DNA from 2 places in the Paenibacillus sp. EKM212P genome. Region 1 is predicted to be linked to the other one. Evidence: predicted binding sites of a transcription regulator. Region 1 holds the regulator's gene; the other holds the start of a gene.

Region 1 (10,974 bases):
CAGCGCTTTGCAGAACCTCTGCAACAATCAGTTCGTTATTGTTAAACAGTCGTCCTACTTCCTCCATCCCCTTCATCAGCGGGCCATTAATAATTTCCAGGGAAGAATATTTCACGAGCGCCTGCTCCAGATCCGGAATGAGTCCCTCTTTACTTCCCTCGACTACATAGGAAGCCAGTCGTTCTTCGAGCGAAAGGTTTGATATCTTTTCTTTTTTCTCCACTTTCTTGTTACGGAAAGCTGCTACAAAAGCGGATAAAGTATCGTCATTTGTTTTATAGATCAAGTCTTCCGCAAGTTTCCGCTCATGCTCTGGAATGGATGCATAACGTTCAAGCTTCTCAGTGTTTACAATCGCATAGTCCAGACCTGCTTTGGTGCATTCATATAAATAGACGGAATTGAGCACTTCACGACCCGCTTCCGGCAAACCAAAAGATACGTTACTGATGCCCAGGATGGTATGTACCCCGGGAAGCGCTTCTTTAATAATGCGAATGCCCTCAATCGTTTCCTTAGCTGAACCGATATATTGCTCATCACCTGTTCCTACTGGAAATACGAGCGTATCAAAAATTAGATCCTCCGCTGCCAAACCGTAACGGTTCACCAACAGATCATAAGAACGTTTAGCTACCTCAAGCTTATCCTCACGTGAAATAGCCTGTCCGCGTTCATCAATGGTTCCAACAACAACAGCGGCGCCGTACTTATGAATAAGAGGAGCCATTTTCTCAAATTTCTCTTCACCATCCTCCAAATTAATGGAGTTAATAATCGCCTTACCTTGCGAATATTGAAGTGCTTTATCAATGACTTTAATATCCGTGGTATCAATCACCAAAGGTACTTTTACCTTGTTTACAACCAATTTCAAAAACGCTTCCATATCCGTCATTTCATCGCGATCCGGGTCCTGCACACAAATATCAATGACATGCGCTCCGCTTTTTACCTGAGCGCGGGCAATTTCAGATGCCTCTTCATATTTGCCTTCCACGATCAAACGCTTGAATTTGCGGGAGCCCAGAACATTCGTTCGCTCACCAACCATATACGGACGATTGTCCTGTTCAATATATACAGGCTCAATGCCTGATACGGCAGGAGGATGATGACCTACCAGCGGACGCGGCTCAAACTGCGCCATACTTTCACTCATAACTCGAATGTGCTCAGGCGTGGTACCACAACAACCCCCAGCAATATTCAGCCAGCCTTTTTCAGCGAAAGCAGCCATTTTACGTGCTAATGAATCAGGCGATTCATGGTATTGGCCATTTTCATCGGGCAATCCCGCATTTGGATAACAGCTAATAGCTGCAGAGGACATTTCAGACAGAGAGCGAATATGATCACGCATAAACTCTGGACCTGTAGCACAATTCAACCCAATCGAAATTGGATGCAAGTGTTCAAGTGATATGCAAAAGGATTCGATATTTTGTCCGGCCAACGTCGTTCCCATAGGCTCAATCGTGCCTGAAATCATTAGCGGAAGCTCTATACCTGTCTGCTCAAAAGCCTGCCGAATTCCGATGCTTCCAGCCTTGACGTTAAGCGTATCCTGTGAGGTCTCCAAAAGGAGTACATCCACGCCGCCTTCAATAAGCGCCAAGGCCTGCTCTTGATAGCTGTCAATCAATTCAGCAAATGTAACACCGCCTGTGACAGACAAGGTTTTCGTGGTTGGGCCCATAGCTCCTACAACAAAACGAGGCTTGTCCGCAGTGCTATATTTATCCACCGCGTTACGCGCCAGTTTGGCCGCCACCAGATTAATTTCACGGGCACGTTCCGGTATATCGTAATCCGCCAAAACGACGGATGTTGCTCCAAATGTATTCGTTTCAATTAGGTCTGCCCCAGCCTTCAAGTAGGCTTCATGAATCCCTTGAATGACATCCGGTCTCGTTAAGACCAGCATTTCATTACAGCCCTCCAGCTCTTCCCCACCAAAATCATCGGGGGAAAGGTCTTCCTGTTGAATCATGGTGCCCATGGCCCCATCAAGAAGGAGTATTCTTCGTTGTAATGCATCCTGCAAGCTAACTTTATCCAAATTTCTTCACCCCCGCAAAACGTTAAATCCTAGTTTAGCAGAAACCGTATCATTTAGATAGATTGAAGTAAAAACATACGTTTTATACAGGTTGTTCTTTGTAAAAACGACTTCTCTAATCCATTTTTATAGTTTGTAGCATTACAGAACGTACTTAACCCTGACCTTTTAGCTATAGTCATTTGCATTATAAAATGTTGAAATCCTGTATTGTACAACGTTTCAAGACATGGTATTCTTTATACAACATTAATCCAAGTGGAAAAGAGGGAATAAATATATGGCCGAAATCTTAATACGTAATACGAACGAACGAATTAGCGGTGAAGAACAAGTACGTGAATTTCTGGAGAGTCACGAGATATTGTATGAACATTGGGATGCTTCCAAATTGTCCGGGGAGCTGCAAGAGAACTTTACCTTAACAGATGATCAAAAGGCCGCTGTTCTCAAAACATTTGAACCCGAAATCAAGGATTTAGCCGCACGTCGCGGATATAAAATATGGGACGTTATCACTTTATCTGAAGCAACGCCGAATTTGGACGAGCTGCTGTCCAAGTTTGAGCAAATTCACACCCACACCGAGGATGAAATCCGTGCCATTGTCGCTGGTAAAGGCATCTTCATCATTAAAGGCCCTGAAGAGATCGGCTATTTTAACGTAGAGCTTTCACCGGGGGACGTTATCTCCGTACCTGAAAATATACCTCACTTCTTCACTTTAATGGAGAATCAAAAGATCGTCGCAATCCGATTGTTCATCGAAGAAAATGGCTGGATTGCCGAACCGTATGAAGATCCAACCTTCATTAAAGCATAATTACGAATTTATCCTTGTATGAATAAAAAAACTCCCTCTGCTCTGTAACAATCGAGCGAAGGGAGTTTTTCTAATACTCGTTTCTAAAGATTATGGATTTCTTACTTTAACGATTGAATAATTCCGTCCAATTCAGACAGATGCTTGATTTCGAACTTCGGCTTGATCTCTGTGGTATTGGTTTTAGCGTTCCGGTTCACCCACACCGAGTGTACACCTGCTGCCAACGCTCCTTGAATATCAGTCGTCAGCTTATCTCCTACCATTAAAGCATGTTCAGGCTCAATACCAAGAAGCCCCAAAGCATGCTGGAATATAGACGGATCAGGCTTGCCTCGACCAAATGAACCTGAAATGACAACATGATCAAAAAAAGGAGCTAATTGAGGAACTCCATCCAGTTTCTCCTGTTGTAGATCAGGGGAGCCATTTGTCAGCAATAACAGTTTGTAATGTCCCTTCAATTGTTCTAGAATCTCAAACGTTTCTTCATATACATGTGGACGCGCGCGTCTTTCCGAAGCAAATTGGATAGCTAGCTTTTCCGCCAACTTCTCATTATCTATCCCTAGTTGCTGGAGTCCTCTGCGCCATGATTCCTTTCGATAAACAGGGGCCAACTGTTCCAATTGGCGGAATTCAGGTTGCTCACCTGCTGTAAAATTCGCCCACAATCCTTCAAACGGGTTAATGCCGATCATTTGAGTAAAACTAAAGGTTTCATAGGATTCATACAAAGCGCGTGCTTCCTTACGTACCGCTTCCTCCAGAGTTTTCGGATCAACGCCTGCTTCACGGGAGCCTGTTTGGCACGCTGCATCAAATGCCTCTTCTACACTACGTTCATCCCATAAAAGGGTATCATCAAGATCAAACATTACCGCCTGAATCGTCATCTGAATTATCCACTCTCTTTCCACAGTATATGTACACCTATTTGCTCGGTTAAGTATTTGAATCGTTATGTGTGCCCATATTAAGCAAGCGGCCGCAGCATGTTATATGAAATAACATCATACGGCCTTTATTAAAGAGCTACAGGCTAAATCAGTTATTTCTTGTCCACCTGTATCTGATTGGATAGCGCAAACTTCTCAAGTCGCTCTGCAATGGCATCCGTGTCATAGCGACCTAATGATTTTGTGAAAATGAAATTACCGCCCTTACCTTTTCTTTCAACGGTTACGTAACCCTTTTCAATCTTGATGGCTTTCATGTCCCCAGCCGTCATTGGACGTTCTCTACCACCTTTCAGCATATAGAGAGTATCCTTTCCCACTTTCAGATAAGGACGACGGATGAAAAAGATAACAGCCAGCATCAAGTAGAGGCCGAATACAAGCCAATCCATTCCTCGCATGCCAGTCTTAGTCAAAAAGTAACTCATAAGCATGTACAATACAGAAAGACCAGCCAGCATAATTGGCACAGTAATGTTACGGCCACGGAAAATATCCATTGCAGAACCTGCGCCATTAATGGTTTGAATGCCTTGCTTTTTGCGCGATTTATTTAAATGCGCTGTGTTTTTGCGTACTTTTCTTTCAAATGATCGGGCCATCTCTCAATTCCTTCCCAGATATATTACAATAAAACAATTGCCTCAAAGCTGATCTATATAGATACCGAGAACGGTACCTAAAACAAAAGGCAAATTGCAGGCTTGGGCGCTTTAACAACTTTAATGCTTCAGCCCGTCATTTCCCTTCGATGTATCATCGTCCACAAATTCAATCGTTTCAAGCTGCTGCCGAAAATTACGGCGAATGTTACCTAAATAAATTTCCCGAAGATTGGCGCGCTCTGTGGCTTCCTCTTCCGTCAAACCCTCGGATTTTGCTTTGCGCGCTAATTCATTGATGCGCTGAACTAAGCTGTCTATATCCAAATTGTGTCCCCTCCATAAAAGCAAAGATATAATACACTTTGACATGTAGAAAAGAGCTTGTCAAGGCTCCCGCATTACGCTCCCTGACAAGCTCTAATTGTCTATAGATCAGAAGTTAGGAAGCTTGAGTACCTGACCTGCCTGTACTCCCCGATCCTCCAAACCGTTAATCCGCACAATTCCTTCTATATATACCCGTGTATCCATTCGTTCCGGTTTATGATTTGCGGCAATCTCCCACAACGTATCTCCAGGTTGTACGGTCAGTTTAGTCACTTCTTCCTTGGAAGCTGAAGGTGCCGCGAAAACCGTAAGTACACCTGCCCCTGCAATCCAAGCAACAATCACTAAAATAAGAAGCTTAACTAAAAGAGTATTAGTAATAATTTGCATAAAATGCGCTCTACCCTCTTTTCGGGTCTCCTGCAAATTTTCTGAATTCATCGGAAAAATACTTTGATAAGTGCTATATTTCATCATTGGCTGCGACCTCCAAACGTTTGTTCTTATGTTTTCACAATATAACACGAACATTTGTTTTGTTCAATAGAAAAGAGAACAAAAGTTCGCGATTATTTTTAGGGATTATTTAGAACTTATGTTTGTACGAACGGAGGTTCTATGCTATAATTTTCCCAAACGTTACTAAATGGGGTTGATACGGTATGTCTAAGATTTCGAGCCGCCAGCAGGCCATTCTTGAATTTATCCGCAATGAAGTGCGTCTAAAGGGATACCCCCCTTCTGTACGCGAAATAGGCGAGGCTGTCGGATTGGCCTCCAGTTCTACGGTTCACGGTCATTTGGATCGTTTAGAGAAAAAAGGACTCATTCGACGCGATCCTACAAAACCACGGGCTATTGAGTTACTCGGTCAAGACGAATCGGATAACAGCAACTTGATTAATTACTCCATTAGTCGTGTCCCCGTCGTCGGCAAAGTAACTGCTGGCCTTCCTATTACGGCGACAGAAAATATTGAAGATTACTTTCCTCTTCCCCAACACTTTGTTGGTGAGGATAAAATATTCATGTTATCTGTTGTAGGCGAAAGCATGATTGAGGCTGGGATTGCTAACGGAGACTATGTAATCGTACGTCAGCAGCAGACCGCTGATAATGGCGATATTGTTGTAGCTATGACAGATGAAGACGAAGCTACAGTTAAAACCTTCTACAAAGAAAAAGATCATATCCGGCTTCAACCTGAAAACCCAGCCTTTGAACCGCTTCGCCTGACACACGTCAGCATTTTAGGCAAGGTTGTAGGACTCTTCCGGGACTTCCACTGATTTCTCGTTCTTTCTTCCCCGTTATTCTAACCACTAATACAAAACCGGCTGCCTAGGGCAAGCCGGTTTTGTATTGTTATTATGTATACTATGTATCTCACAACTATTTTTTCATTTCAGCAACCTATTCCTATTGTTTCTACTATAAAATCAGCCTCCTCATCTCAAATAATCACCCACTGATCTTGAGCAGCTATATTGATGGGCAAAACTAATAGATCTTTCTTTGTTTTAGATAAATATGGTATATTAATTACTCATAGCTCTGTAGGAGGAATTAAATGAAAAAAATTATAATTTCAGCGTTTGTTGTGATATTTATCGCCATAAACTGTGTAGTACCAACAATGGATCATTTGTATGCAGAAGAGAAATCACACATAACAACCTACGATCGTATTCAGTACATACAAATACTTATCCATTTCAGGTATTTAGAAAAGCAACTCGAAGCTGTAATTTCCGAAAGAAACAATTACCCAGAAGACAGCCAAGAATATAAACTGCTCTCTGAACAACTGAATCATATTCTTGCTCAAGAGGCGTACTACGAGAAAAAACTTAACACTCTTAATAGTAAATAATTTTCATACTAACTGCTTATTATCTTTATCTACACTATTAGACTCATGCCGACCTGCCTGTAACATTCTTCTGCAACGTAAAGTTGAAATGGCGAAGACAGGTTCGCATGAGTTTTTTGTTAACCATTAGGAATATAGGTACCAGCTTCTTTTTGCTTTTAATAGATTTATGCTGATACATTACTATCATAATTGACATAGTATATAGCAGACCTAAGCAAAGGAGACATGCAGATGATCAGAAATAGAGTTAAAACGTATAAGCATCGCATCGGAAAAAACAGATATCTGGTCGTTAAAGTCTTTCAAGCCGCAGCTGCTAAAACAGGAAGCGGAAATGCACTAGCAACCAATGCCTTGAATATCAAAATTTCCAAGCGTAAGCATAAACACCACTAAGATTCATCCGTACCTTCATTTCCTTGAAGGGAGGTGATCATATGAGCAGAAGACATTGCAGACGTGATTTGAGAAGAAGAAGATCAAACATCCGTTCGAATCAAAGAGCTGTTGCGCGTGCAAGAGGTAACGCACTGGCTGTTAATCTGTTTAGCGTGAATGATAGACAACGCAGACGTTAATAATCGTTTTCAAGCAAAAGCAGGAAGGATTCTTCCTGCTTTTTTTTAGTGTTAAACAGCACACCTAACTACTGCTATGAATCGTTGAAGCAAGCGGACGAGATCGTAGAATATCACACATAGTTGAACAGTCGCTACAATTTTGCTCTTTTTATAAATCTAACAGACAGGAAAAGGTGGTTCTCTTTTAGAATAGTGTGCATAGAGAAATTAAACCAGGAGGAGACAAGCCATGATAATTAAAATGTCACTTTCGAATATGGGAGATTTTAAGAAGTCAAATGAGAATAACGGCTTTATTGTGTCAGGAAGGATTATACCTAAATACGAGAACGATAATTGGACATATATAGAAGAAAGTTTTCCCGAACCATATTTTAAACAGTATGAGGATGATGACGTTGATATCAGTTATATTGATGAACAAGGAAAATCTATTTTTTTATATTATGATAAGAACGACTGTGTTGGACAAATTAAACTTTGTACTAATTGGAATGGCTATGCTCTAATTGAGGATATTGCCGTCGCTAAAGACTGGAGACACAAGGGAATCGGAGCAGCCTTATTGAGTAAAGCAACCGAGTGGGCTAAGCAGAATAACCTTGTTGGTCTTATGCTTGAAACACAGGATGTGAATGTTTTAGCTTGTCGATTCTATGCTAAAAATAACTTTGTAATCGGCGGAGTTGATACTATGCTATATTCTAGCTTTTCCACAGCCCGTGAAAAAGCGATTTTTTGGTATTATAAGTTTAAGCATTCAAATTAGCTTAAAATCAAACTGATCAGCAAACAAAGCTCTGCCAACCAATTAAGGTTAGCAGAGCTTTTGATTTATTTAGAGTATCCACTTACTTCAAACGTGAGGATGCGATCATTTTCAGCATGTAATCCTTTTCTGCTCTTATCAGGAATCTGAAACTGAACGTCTATATACAATAACAGTTAAAATCCCGCTAATTATAATGACCACTGTAAAAATCAATAACATATTGCTATATAAATAAGCAGATGGAAAATTAATGATTGGTATAAATTTTTGATGAATAAAACGTATTGATAATAAGCCTCCTACAACTGAAATCCCTGTTCCTTCTGATAAAAAGCTTATAAAATTAAGCAAGCTCATTCCTGCGCCAGCTTCTTCTTGTCTTAAACTACTTGAAACAATAGTGGATATTACTGTTTTAATAAAAGAAAGACCACCGAAAACAAAGACTATAATAATAGACATCAGCCAAGGTGTCATTTCAATAAAGAAAGCAGCTATCAAAAAGCTGATGGCAAGAAATGCAACGCCGACTGCTAGCACATGTAAGGAACCTTTCTTATCAACAAGTGCTCCTCCAAGGAAACCAAAGAAAATAACACTCATCGTTCCAGGAAAAATAATTCCACTGCCAATCATTGCGGTACTTAAGTGATGAACGTCTTTCATCATATAAGGGACCATAGAAACAAATCCAGCTACGGTACCAAACATAAGTCCGCCACAAAGGATTCCTATCATAAATGCAGTATTTTTCCCCAATGAAGGATCAACAAAAGGAATGGTTACTTGTCTGATATGTTTTAAAAAGATCAAGAAGAAAAGAATACTTATCACCAGAAAAGAAATTCTGTAAGACGTTGTATACAACATAAACATTACAATGCCTAGAGATATAAGCACGATTCCTGCAATGTCAAGTGAACCCTTTGATATGACTTCCTTTTTCAATAATTTTATCAGGAAGGGAACAGTGACAAATGTTAGAACAGGAAGAAGCAGTAAATGAGACCAATGAATATAATGAGCAATCATCCCACCAATAGCCGGTCCTATCCCTTCACCCATTGCTACGATAGACCCGATGAGGCCATATGCCTTGCCCCTGTTTTCTTTTGGGATATAGCGAGCAACTACGACCATCACAAGTGAAGGAAATGGAGCTGCACCAATCCCTTGTATAAATCGCCCCAAGATAAGTGTTGGAAAAAAAGTATGTCCCATAAATCCAATTAATGATCCTATGCAATTCACTATCATTCCAAACAGAAGCAACCTTTTAATACCTAACTGATCAGATAGCTTTCCGTATACAGCGGCTCCTATAGAAAAACTTAGCATAAAGGCAGTATTTACCCAATTTGTAACGGCTGGTGTTTTATTGAATTCATCAGCAATATCAGGTAAAGAGATATTAAGAACCATTTCATTTAACACACTAAAAAACGAAAGAACACAAAGCCACATTAAAATTTGGTTATGGTGTAAAACAGACTGTGAATAAGGGGTTTTCACTTTTGACCCTACCTATTTTTTTCATTCTACCACCTTATCTAGAATAGGAAAAAATGTAATTATATATATCCGATCTTTTCCATCCATTTGTTTTAAATATAAGAAACAAACCACTTCAGAAATAAGATACATTCAAGACATGAGTGCAGCCTCCTGATGTGTTATGCGCAAATTATATTCCGAGTACAAAAAATAAGCTCCATATCATTGGAGGTTTAATACAGCGCCTATTTCCATACGAGAAAATGTAATGATCTTTGGGTCACCATTCCAGCCCTCTATGATTACAATATAGAGCGTATATCGCTCTTGTTGTCCCCCTCTTCCAAAGCCAGCAGACGCGCCTTTATGTCCACTACACTGCTACCTGTTTTCAACTCCAGTTCGTTCATGTTGGGCCCACGTCATTGCTCAGTAGAATAACTGTAGAGTATTGGTAGTAGCGTTTTGATATCGGGTAACAAAGCGCTCAACTTCTTTGTTACCTGTCGTTTTCCGTATACTATACAGATCAGAACAATGAACGATAAAAGAGGATACAACTATTGCGCAACAATAGCGGATTAGACGGTTGCCAAAGCGACACTGAACTTTTGCAGAAGTTTACGATGGTGTACGTGAAGCCATGGAAAGAATATGGGGGCGATATTCCTGAGCCAGTAAGAACTAGCAGTAAACTTAATGTGTGTATTCCTAAAAGCCTGTGTCGTCCAATGTCAAAAAGGGCTGCCGCAAATGTTTCCTTGAACCAGCATTGTCTTTAAAAACCTGAGCAAATGAGAAATTTATAATAAAATCCAGAGTTCACAACTCCGTTAGCCCAGCCTAAACAGACGTATCCCAGCTAGTACCAGCCTCAAACAGCAGGTCATTCACCAGATTGGTGCCAAGATGCCAAAGGCTGAGGATAGCTGCCACTTCCGTAAAACAGTTTCCAATTAAGCGTACAATCGCAGCACGTTAGATATAAATTATCCAAGTAGGGGGAAATAACCATGGCATTTGAAGGTTATAGAGAAGAAAAGCGAGGACATTGGTTTGACTGGCCATTCCCCTTGTCGGTATCAATACTGTATGTAGATGCGGATGTAGACGTAGATGTAGATGTAGATGAAACAGAAACGAAATGGTACCTCATTGTCGAAGAAGAAAAACATTTGATCCGAATTAGGGATGAAAAGCAAATTGAACTGCTTAATCACTGCATGTATGGAATCTTGTTAAATGACGAGAAGATCAACTGGATTATTGATAAAAATGGCGGTAGATTTACCTATCACGACAGTGTGCAAGATTTCATCAAATTCCAGAAAGAATACCTGGATATATTCTAAAAGCCGTGAACAGTTAAAAGCTCTGCAGACCAATTAAGGTAACAGAGCTTTTCGATTTATTTAAAGTATTCACTTACTTCAAACGTCAGAATACGATCGTATAGCATGTAATCCTTGCGGTTG
Region 2 (10,974 bases), on a different contig from region 1:
AGCAAACGTTTGCAACCGCACGTTACCTTCTAGCAAACGTTCTTTTGTGACATCAAGCGATGGATGACTGAAATCGATCTGCGTATCGAGCTGCATTTTACATAACACATCACAATGAAAGTCAACAACAGGCCAATTGACTTTTAGCTTATCATTCATGCATCTTACCTCCATTTAGAGATTGAAGCATCACAAATTTATTTTAAAAATCATAGTAACAGACTCACAAAGCAAAAAAGCCCGTTTACAAATCGTAAACAGGCTCAGGCAACTTACATTTATTATCTTGGCTCTACAATCAATTTGATCGCAGTCCGATCTTCTCCATCAATAACAATGTCTGTAAAAGCAGGAATACAAATCAAATCCACTCCGCTTGGTGCGACAAATCCCCGGGCAATGGCTACCGCTTTAATGGCTTGGTTTAGTGCACCCGCTCCAATCGCCTGTAATTCTGCATTTCCGCGTTCACGCAGTACTCCAGCGAGTGCGCCTGCAACTGAATTGGGATTGGATTTTGCTGATACTTTTAATACATCCATAGTAAGTACCTCCCCTGGGAATGATGATGGTTTGATTCCACTATAGATGTTATTCGAGGGTCAGCAAATAATTCCTGCTTTTTGGTGACAGTTTTCCTTATTCTTTCCTTAAGTAGCTCACAAAAAAGTTAATCCATCCGCCATTCATCTTCTTTAAGTCTAATTTTCTGAATTTTGCGGGCTTTTCCATCATTATCATTCAGTTCTACGCTGATGGCATGAAAGTGCCATTTGCCCATGTCCACTTGAAAACGTACCGGAAGCTGGGTCTGGAATTTCTGTAACACAGCCTCTTTCTGCATCCCAAGCACTCCCTCATAAGGACCTACCATTCCCGCATCTGTCTGATACGCAGTTCCTTGTGGCAAAATCGTATCGTCATTACTCTGTACATGTGTGTGCGTACCTACCACGATTGAAGCACGTCCATCCAAATGCCAACCCATAGCGATTTTTTCCGAGGTTGCTTCGGCGTGAAAATCAACTAGGATATGCTTATGTTTTTTCCGTAGTTCATCGACAATTTCATCTGCTGCACGGAATGGACAGTCAATAGCTGGCAAAAAGGTTCTACCTTGCAGATTAACAATAGCCAGTTCCTTACCTCCACCTTTTACAACGGTATAACCCCGGCCTGGTGTTCCTGGTGGAAAGTTAGCCGGGCGGATGATCCGCGGCTCATCATCTATAAAATCAAATATTTCCTTATTGTCCCAAGTATGATTTCCCATCGTAATCCCATGAACGCCCCAATCAAAAAACTCTCTGGCGATGGCTGGGGTAATTCCTCTTCCCGAAGCCGCATTTTCTCCGTTCACAATAATAACATGCGGGTTGTATTTTGATTTTAGCGAAGGGAGATTCTCCCTCAGTGCCTTTCTGCCTACACTGCCGACGATGTCTCCAATAAATAATACGTTGATAGAAAGCCCTCCCTAGTCTGCCTTACATAATGAAAAGTGGCCCTACAAGCAGCGGCCACTTTTCATTGAAATGCTTTTATTTTGCGTATTCTACCGCACGGGTCTCGCGTATGACGGTAACCTTGATATGTCCCGGATAGTCCAGTTCATTCTCAATCGTTTTCGTAATATCGCGGGCCAGTCGGAATGCTTCCGCATCATCAATTTTCTCTGGCTGTACCATGACACGAACTTCGCGTCCGGCTTGAATCGCGTATGATTTTTCAACGCCTTCAAAAGATTCGGAGATGCGTTCCAGCTTCTCAAGACGACGGATGTACGTCTCTAGCGTTTCACGCCGCGCTCCCGGTCTTGCTGCTGACAGGGCATCTGCCGCCCCAACCAGCATGGCGATCACTGAAGTCGCTTCGCAGTCGCCGTGATGTGAAGCAATGCTGTTGATGACGACCGGGTGTTCCTTGTACTTCTTCGCCAGCTCCACGCCAATTTCAACGTGCGATCCTTCCACTTCATGATCCAGCGCCTTCCCGATGTCATGCAGCAATCCTGCCCGTCTTGCCAGTACAACGTCTTCGCCCAGTTCCCCGGCCATCAGACCTGTCAAGTATGCAACTTCCATCGAGTGCTTCAATACGTTCTGTCCGTAACTTGTACGGAACTTGAGACGTCCCAAGATCTTGATCAAATCTGGATGCAAGCTATGCACGCCCACCTCAAAGGTGGCCTGTTCACCATACTCACGGATTCGTTCGTCCACCTCTTTACGGGATTTTTCCACCATCTCTTCAATACGAGCCGGATGTATCCGTCCGTCCGCTACGAGCTTTTCAAGCGCAGTACGCGCAATCTCTCTACGAATCGGATCAAATCCAGACAAAATAACAGCTTCCGGCGTATCATCAATAATGAGGTCAATTCCTGTAAGGGTTTCAAGTGCACGGATATTACGGCCTTCGCGCCCGATGATCCGGCCTTTCATTTCTTCGTTCGGCAATGTGACAACAGAAACCGTCGTTTCTGCTACATGATCTGCCGCACAGCGTTGGATGGCCAGTGTGATGATTTCACGAGACTTTTTGTCCGCTTCTTCTTTGGCCTGCTGTTCAATTTCTTTAATCATCTGAGCTGTTTCATGACGAACTTCCTGTTCTACGTTGGTCAGAATAATACTTCTTGCATCCTCCATCGTCAGATTGGAAATACGTTCCAACTCAGTTACCTGACTCTTGTAAATCAAATCAATTTGCTGCTGGGTTTCATCGATTCGTTTCTCTTTGTTGGCCACTTGTTCTTCTTTGCGTTCCAGCGATTCCAATTTTTTATCCAGCGATTCTTCTTTTTGCAGCAATCTTCGTTCCTGTCGTTGAATTTCATTGCGACGTTCACGAGTTTCTTTTTCAGCTTCGGCACGGATGCGGTGGATTTCATCTTTCGCTTCCAATACCGTTTCCTTCTTCAGCGCTTCTGCCTCTTTTTTCGCGTTCTCCACGATTTGCGCGGCAGCTTCTTCCGCACTGGAGATCTTAGCTTCTGCAATAGATTTGCGAATAAAATAACCAATCCCGAACCCAAAGAATAACGCGGCTACAGCAACGAGAACGAACCAGATCGCAGTCATCATACTGTTCACCTCCCCGTTGGTTCCTCCAAGGCATTCCTTGGGACTTTTTGCAATTGTCACATTTACTTTGATCGTCAAACTAAGACAACGACACAAGGTCGTTTCATTTCATATGCACATGCTTTCACATGTACAATTCCGCCTGGCATAGCGGCATCACTTGTTATTTGGCGATGAGAACTCACCGTGGATTCCGCTTTTTTGGAAGGAAAAAGGGCGTTCCACAAGTATCGTTTCATATATATTTTATTATTTGACAAATGGCATTGTCAAGGGAATGCAAACATTAGTAGACTACCATGTAGCTTTCCATGTAATAACTAGCTCATCCTATCCGTTCATACTAGCCAAAGGTTCAGCAGGCGTTTGGCAACTATTCCTCCCACTGCAACAACTCCTCGTCATCTGAAGCAGCGTCATGCTCGGTCGCAGTGAGATGATTCACTACCCGGCGTGTCATATCCCCCGAATATCCGCGTCTCATGAGAAAAGGGTATGTTTTCCTTTTTTTCTCCATTATATCACCACGTACCTGATTCCATTTCTTACGTCCGACCGTCAAAGCGCTCTCCCACTCCTCATTATCGGTGATCTCACCTAACGCTTCGCCAATAGAGGCTTTAGAGATGCCCTTCTGACGAAGTTCTTGCCTAACCCACATCTTCCCCTTACGTTGGCTTGTTATGCGCTGCCTTGCCCATTGACGGGCGTATAAATCATCATCTACGAGTTGTTCCCTTTGCAGTCGAACCATTACTTCGTCAATAACAGACTGATCCAGTTCTTTTTGTAACAAACGCTGGGCAATTTCCTGACGTGTGCGAGGCTTTCGCCCCAAATAGCGAAGCGCAAGTACATAAGCCTGTTGCTTTTCATCTGCCAGAACGATATCTTCCAGTTCTTTTTTATCAAATGACGTTCCTTTGAACATATTGTACTTGATCATTACATCTTCTAATACAGACAGTGAATAAGGACCAAAATGTATGATATACCTTCCACGTTTGCGTCCCTGTCCCTGCTCTACCCTAGTAATCATCAATTCCTCATGATCCGGAAAAAGAGAAATCCCTTGTTGCTTATTTGCTTCCGAAGTGTATTCATCTTCATCGTCCAACTGCAATATATTTCCCTCACTTTGAAATTCACGAAAGCAGCCTTTGAACACCTGCTACGCAAAAGTTAGATTCCACTGACAAAGCAGACTCTAGTTGATGCAAAAATGCCCTGCACAACTGTGCAGGGCATCAGAATCATGCTATTCAAACGGACGGTGCCATAACCCTGGCCCCAGTTCACAAACCAGGATTCACCGAGCTTTATTCAAGCTCCAACAATTCCTGTTCTTCCTTCGCTTGCTGTGCCAACTCTTCTTCTGTAGGCGGAGCAACCGTCGTAATCAGATTGCTGGCCACCCGAATTTTTTGTTCGATCGTACTAGCAATATTCGGATTTTCCTTCAAAAATTGTTTAGCATTCTCACGTCCCTGACCAAGGCGCTCACCTTCGTAGGAATACCAGGCTCCGCTCTTGTCGACAATGTCATGCTCCGTACCGATATCGATCAAGCTACCTTCTTTAGAGATACCCTCACCGTACATAATATCCACCTCAGCCTGACGGAAAGGAGGGGCAACTTTGTTCTTCACGACTTTAATACGTGTGCGGTTACCCACAATGTCGTTACCCATTTTCAAACTTTCAATACGACGAACATCCAAACGTACCGTAGAGTAAAACTTCAAGGCACGTCCACCTGGTGTTGTTTCAGGGTTACCGAACATAACACCTACTTTTTCACGTAGCTGGTTAATAAAAATAGCAATGGTTTTCGACTTATTAATGGCTCCAGAAAGCTTACGCAATGCCTGAGACATCAAACGTGCTTGAAGACCAACGTGGGAATCTCCCATTTCGCCTTCAATCTCTGCCTTGGGCACAAGTGCCGCTACGGAGTCAACAACTACAATGTCTACTGCTCCACTACGTACAAGGGCTTCGGCAATCTCAAGCGCCTGCTCTCCTGTATCTGGTTGCGATAGTAACAACTCATCAATATTGACACCCAGCTTGCTTGCATACGACGGATCAAGCGCATGCTCGGCGTCGATAAAGGCGGCTTGTCCGCCTGTTTTTTGCACCTCTGCGATAGCGTGAAGAGCTACTGTCGTTTTACCGGATGATTCCGGTCCGTATATTTCAATAACCCGGCCTCTTGGAAAGCCGCCCGTTCCTAACGCAATATCCAAAGCAATCGAACCACTGGGGATCGTTTCCACTTGCATATGGGTAGACTCACCCAACTTCATAATGGAACCTTTACCAAATTGCTTTTCTATTTGACGGAGCGCCATATCCAGCGCAGCACGACGATCTGACAATAAACTCACATCCTTCATTGTTTGTACTTTAATAATACCTTGTTTTGACACGCTTGCCAAGCATTTTTTCGAACATACATTCGTTTTTTTTATTCGCACAACTCTCTTCTATAATTACACCTGTCTCTTAAAACAAAAAAAGAACCGCTGGCAAAAGGCTTTGCAACGGTTCTTCCGATAAGATGATTATACCATGAATATCTATCTAAAACAACTCTACGAGTCACACTGTACATAGATGTTTAAGAGAGTTTCTCGTTCTCTACCAGCCTGCGCCACAATCTGTACAGGATTGCTTTAACTGATCGCAGTCGGATTGTTTCACGGTTGCCACTCAGTCTCAGTTCATGTACTTCCGTTTCCTTGTCGCGTTCAGCAATGCCAATATACACTAGACCGACTGGCTTCCGTTCGGAATACCCAGGCCCAGCCACACCAGTAACTGAAAGTCCAAAATCGCTATCCATGATCATTCTCGCCTGCTCTGCAAGCACAAGGGCTACTTCCTTACTCACTGCGCCTGGCGCATGGTCCCCTTCCAAATAATCATAAGGCACGTTGAGTAACTTCATCTTCATTTCATTGGAATAGCACACGATGCCACCTTGAAACATAGCAGCACTGCCAGGTATAGAAGTAATCTGTTCCATCAGCATTCCACCTGTACAGCTTTCTGCCGCACTCACAGTGAGTTCGCGTTTGGCCATTAGATCTACGATAACCTTCTCCAGCGCAACATCCTCGCTTGCATACATATACTCCGAAAGACGCTGCTGAATTTCTACTTCCGTAGCTGTCAACTTAATTAATGCTTCACTTTCGCTGGCCGCCTTGGTGGATATACGGATCGTGACTTCCCCTTCCTTGGCATAAGGAGCAATCGTAGGATCTGTCTGGGATTGGATCAGATCTAACAAATGGGTTTCAAGAGCTGACTCACCGATCCCTGCAAATTTTAGCATTTTCGAATAAATTGGCATTTCCTCACCGCTCAATGCCTGCTGAAGCAACCAAGGTTTCGCATGGTTTGCAAACATGGGTTTGAGTTCCTTAGGCGGTCCAGGCAAAACTACATAAAATTTACCGTCCTGTGCAATCGCGTCGCCCACAGCTAGCCCTGTCTCATTTTCAAGCGGAGTAGCACCTTCAATAGAAAGCGCCTGACGGCGGTTATTCTCGGTCATTTCTACCCCACGGTTACGGAAAAATTGATCTAGCTTGTCCATTGCAAGACGATCTATGTGCAATTTCCGCCCCAATACAACCGCTATCGCCTCTTTCGTCAAATCATCCTGAGTCGGCCCCAGACCGCCGGAAAACAAAATAATATCCGCACGCTTCTGAGCAATTCTTATCGCTTCCTGAAGCCGATCTATGTTATCGCCAACCACAGTCTGAAAATATACATCGATTCCAATTGTAGCCAGCTCTTGTGACAAATATTGAGCATTTGTATTCACTATTTGTCCGAGTAATAACTCTGTTCCTACTGCAATTATTTCAGCTTTCATCAATTCTTCCTCCTGTACTGCGAATATTATGGGAATTATATAAAGAAACAGCAATAAGTTTAGTCCCTATTGCTGTTTCCATAAAATTTATCCTGTTAAACTTTGGAGGAGCTCAGCAAATGGATATTTTTCACGAAATAATCAATACCCGAATAAATGGTGATCAACACTGCTGCCCATATCGCTATTAAATCAAACGGTATACCAAGAAAAACAAACGGGAAATTATTAATGAGCAGCGCTACAATAGCAACGATCTGGATGATCGTCTTTAATTTGCCCCAATTGCTTGCAGCAACCACAGACCCATCCAGTAAGGCAATCTGACGCAGCCCCGTAACCGCAAACTCACGGCTAACAATCACAACGACAATCCATGAATCAATTTTCCCCATTTCTACCAAGGAAACCAAAATAGCGGTTACCAAAAGCTTATCAGCAAGGGGGTCCAACAGCTTGCCCAAATTGGTGACCATATTATTTTTACGTGCCAAATATCCGTCAAGACCATCCGTGCTGGCTGCTACAAGGAAAATGATAGCCGCAATCAGCTGATTATACGGCAGCTTGAAAGCTCCGATCTCAATCGGCGGCGGATAAAAATCAAAGTCCACCAGCAAAGCCAGCATCATCACCGGGATAAGGCAAATCCGCGTTATTGTAATTCTGTTGGGTAAATTCACAACACACTCTCCCCTGATTATCGTACTTGATTACAAATGGCAGTTTTCGGATTAAATTCAATCCTATGTAAATCGCTTTCGACGAGCGCTATACACCTGAATTGTCTGCATTTTCGTTACAAGTATAATATGGCGCAAAACGCATGTCAAAATAACCTGCCGCACATCAAGCAACGTTTTTTCCTACAAAATATTTGAGGGAAAACGGCTTTATTTCATGTTTGTAAATTGAAGCTCCAATGGCAAATCAGCTTTACGTAGCAATTGAATGATCGCCTGTAAATCATCCCTGTTTTTTCCGGTCACTCGGATTTGATCACCTTGAATCTGACTTTTGACTTTTAGCTTGGAGTCCCGAATAAGAATATTAATTTTCTTGGCATTATCCTGATCAATTCCCTGCTTAAGCGAAAGACGCTGACGCACTGAACCTAGAGAAGCGGGTTCCAATTTGCCATACTCCACATTTTTAAGGGACAGACCTCGTTTGGCCATTTTAGATTGCAAAATATCAATCACCGCATTCAGCTTGTACTCGTCTTCCGATGCAATCGTAAGAGCTTCTTTCTCAAGCTTGAGGCTACTTTTGCTATCCTTGAAATCAAATCGAGTTTCAATTTCACGCTCCGTCTGATGAACCGCATTTGTTAACTCCTGCATATCCATTTTGGAGACGATATCAAATGAATTTTCTGAAGCCATCGTTTCACTTTCCTTTCCACAACAAAGTTCAATATCTAATTATAGGCTAGTCATTTACAAAAATCCAATAATCCGTTGACTAAAAAGGCGTTCTTGCCAGTTTTCCTGACAAAAACGCCTTTATTTCAATTACGGTCAAAATATCTAATTATGGCTTCGTGTTGGAGTTCGGAACATATCCAAGAGTCCAAGCACAATGTGAGCAAGACCAAAGCCCAGTATGCCATAGCCCCATGCATTCGGTGTCAGATAATAGCCCAGTAAACTGACAATGATACCGAGCCCAGTCACAATCCAGCTGACGGTCATAACGTATACACCTCACTTTGCGGAAAATGAAATGACTGCCTTTCCAGGAATTACAGTCATTAGTATTTCCTCGCACCAAGGCGTTTATTCACCATCAGTAGTTGTAGAATCTGTACCACTTTGTGCTGAATCCGTACTGCTACCTGTCGTAGAATCTGCAGGTGAACCCGTCACTCCTGCACTCGTTCCGGTCGAAGAAGCTTCTCCTTGCTGGATCAGTACACGTGTAGTCGATTTATTATCTGTTATCGGTTGACCTGCTACGGAAATATCTGTGGCAGAAGACCGTCCTGATTTAATATATAAACCTTCCGGACCAATATCGAAAGACATGGCATCTCCACTTTTAGTCATACCGTAGCTCAGCTTTTCTCCACGGGAATTTTGTCCCTTGTACACTTCAAGCCAGCTTTCACCCGTAGCTTTAATATCAACCTTGGCTGTGGCTCCCGTTGCACTGGAAACTTTGAAAATCGTCGTCTTGCCTTGCTTGCCGTCCTGTGCCACAGTTACACCTTGTTGTGGTGTAGTCGTATCCGGCTGCTGTCCAGTATCTGGAGTAGTAGTAGCATCCGTATTCCCCGTACCATCTGGCTGAGTTTGTCCGGTTTGCCCCGCATCAGGAGTCTGCCCACCAGCACCATTTGGAGCCGTCGCTTGACCATTGTTCGGCTGTGTCGTAGTGGTATCAGGAGTAGACGTGCTTGGCGTTGTACTTGGTGTTGTAATCGGCGTTGTGTTTTCTGCTGTTTTTGGAGTTGAATGGTTGTTGCTCACCCAATAAGCATAAATAACCCCAACAATGAGAACTAGAAAAAGCCACATTAACGCTGTAGGCAACCATTTAAGATTACCAATTGTGGCGGGACGGCTGGAGCGCTTCTGTGTAACAGGCTCCATGACTGCTTCCGGCTCAGGTTCAGGCACATTACTTTGATGCCCTTCCAGAATCTCATCGGGGTTCAACCCGACCGTTTCAGCGTATGTTTTAATAAAAGCTCTGACATAAAAGCTTCCCGGCAGCACTTTGTAATCGCCCGTCTCAATGGCTTCCAGATAACGTTTGCGTATCTTCGTCATTTCCTGAACATCGTCAAGGCTCAATCCTTTTTGCAGCCGGGCCTCCTTTAATTGCTGACCCAGTTCTGACATGTCATCATCTCCTTGTGTAATTACGCTTATTTAAAGATCTTCTGTATAACTGGCTGTAAAGGTATCATAAATAATTTCCTCAGCCGGATTATTGCGAAGTTCAATAATGATATTGAAATCGTCAAAGCTGTATCCTGATTCACGTACAAATACATCAGGATGCTCAATCACTTTAGTACTTGGCATGCTCATGATTTCCTGAAGCAGGTGATAATGTCTTTCATTTGACCGAATTGTACTCACAATACCATCAATAATAAACACATTGTTTGGGTTCATTTCTTCTTCAGAGAGCTGACTGCGCACCGTCTGTCGTAGTAACGTTGAAGACACAAAAGTCCAACGCTTCATTGCGCACACACTACTGGCAATAATGGATTCCGTTTTGCCCACACGCGGCATCCCGCGAAGACCGATCACCTGATTGCCGTCCCTCTTTAATACTTCACCCAAAAAATCGACCAGCAACCCAAGCTCATCGCGTGTAAAGCGAAATGTTTTACGATCATCTGAATCCCGATCGATGTAACGGCCGTGTCTTACTGCCAATATATCAACCAGTCTCGGAGCACGTAAGGCCGTGACTGTAATGTTGCTCGCTTTTTTTAACGTGTCTCCGAGAATGCGTATTTTCTCGTCATCGTCCGTTTCAAGCAACATCCCCCGTCTTTCACCTTCAACACCGTTGATTGTCAGTATATTAACCCCCAGAATACCAAGCATGGAAGCAATGTCTCCCAGCAGTCCGGGTCGATTTTTATGTATCTTGTACTCCATGTACCACTGTTTCGTTTCTTCCGTCACGTTAGCACCTCATTCACATTCAAACCGTCAACAACTCCAAATCAAAGCATTATTGTATCATAAAATAACATCTTTCGACAAAACCAATTATTGAAATTCGATAGGCTACATTGTGTTGTAAGCCTCAATCACGTTTATGATATATAAATTACAATGGAATTACAAGAACAGCTCTGTAACCATTACAGAAAAGCCCCCAAAAGGGAGCTTTTCATGTTGGTTCCTACTTATGCGTTGCTCTTAGCCAATTTAACCATTAGCCGGGCGATGGTGTGACGCTCGTCCTCATCGGCAACTCCCCACAGTTCTTTCAGTGCGCGGTTGGAGTGGTTCGCTGGGTCGACCT

What was found. The regulator LexA, encoded in region 1, represses DNA repair genes until DNA is damaged. The targets are predictions, from matches to a motif close to CGAACATATGTTCG.
Region 2: recA (recombinase RecA) is a predicted target of LexA. The motif match lies at 5,537-5,550, and genes of this name have one in related genera.

What each region holds. Positions count from the first base shown of each region.
Region 1 is NZ_JAAMNR010000002.1:239,721-250,694, forward strand. Features, by position in the region: gene metH (methionine synthase) at 1-2,062, opposite strand, end outside; gene G9G54_RS07215 (1,2-dihydroxy-3-keto-5-methylthiopentene dioxygenase) at 2,343-2,885, shown strand; gene G9G54_RS07220 (HAD family hydrolase) at 2,987-3,781, opposite strand; gene G9G54_RS07225 (hypothetical protein) at 3,937-4,446, opposite strand; gene G9G54_RS07230 (DUF896 domain-containing protein) at 4,567-4,773, opposite strand; gene G9G54_RS07235 (LysM peptidoglycan-binding domain-containing protein) at 4,882-5,250, opposite strand; gene lexA (transcriptional repressor LexA) at 5,439-6,065, shown strand; gene G9G54_RS07245 (hypothetical protein) at 6,347-6,649, shown strand; gene G9G54_RS07250 (hypothetical protein) at 6,884-7,048, shown strand; gene G9G54_RS07255 (hypothetical protein) at 7,090-7,230, shown strand; gene G9G54_RS07260 (GNAT family N-acetyltransferase) at 7,463-8,002, shown strand; gene tet (Tet(L)/Tet(K)/Tet(45) family tetracycline efflux MFS transporter) at 8,141-9,517, opposite strand; gene G9G54_RS07270 (hypothetical protein) at 10,513-10,851, shown strand; partial or broken gene G9G54_RS07275 (fibronectin type III domain-containing protein) at 10,908-10,974, opposite strand, start outside.
Region 2 is NZ_JAAMNR010000001.1:230,463-241,436, forward strand. Features, by position in the region: gene G9G54_RS01040 (dipeptidase) at 1-159, opposite strand, end outside; gene G9G54_RS01045 (stage V sporulation protein S) at 282-542, opposite strand; gene G9G54_RS01050 (TIGR00282 family metallophosphoesterase) at 671-1,465, opposite strand; gene rny (ribonuclease Y) at 1,542-3,086, opposite strand; gene G9G54_RS01060 (regulatory protein RecX) at 3,460-4,209, opposite strand; gene recA (recombinase RecA) at 4,406-5,467, opposite strand; gene G9G54_RS01070 (competence/damage-inducible protein A) at 5,710-6,978, opposite strand; gene pgsA (CDP-diacylglycerol--glycerol-3-phosphate 3-phosphatidyltransferase) at 7,074-7,661, opposite strand; gene G9G54_RS01080 (YajQ family cyclic di-GMP-binding protein) at 7,872-8,363, opposite strand; gene G9G54_RS01085 (hypothetical protein) at 8,508-8,672, opposite strand; gene G9G54_RS01090 (RodZ domain-containing protein) at 8,757-9,824, opposite strand; gene G9G54_RS01095 (DUF3388 domain-containing protein) at 9,855-10,628, opposite strand; gene G9G54_RS01100 (DUF3243 domain-containing protein) at 10,856-10,974, opposite strand, start outside.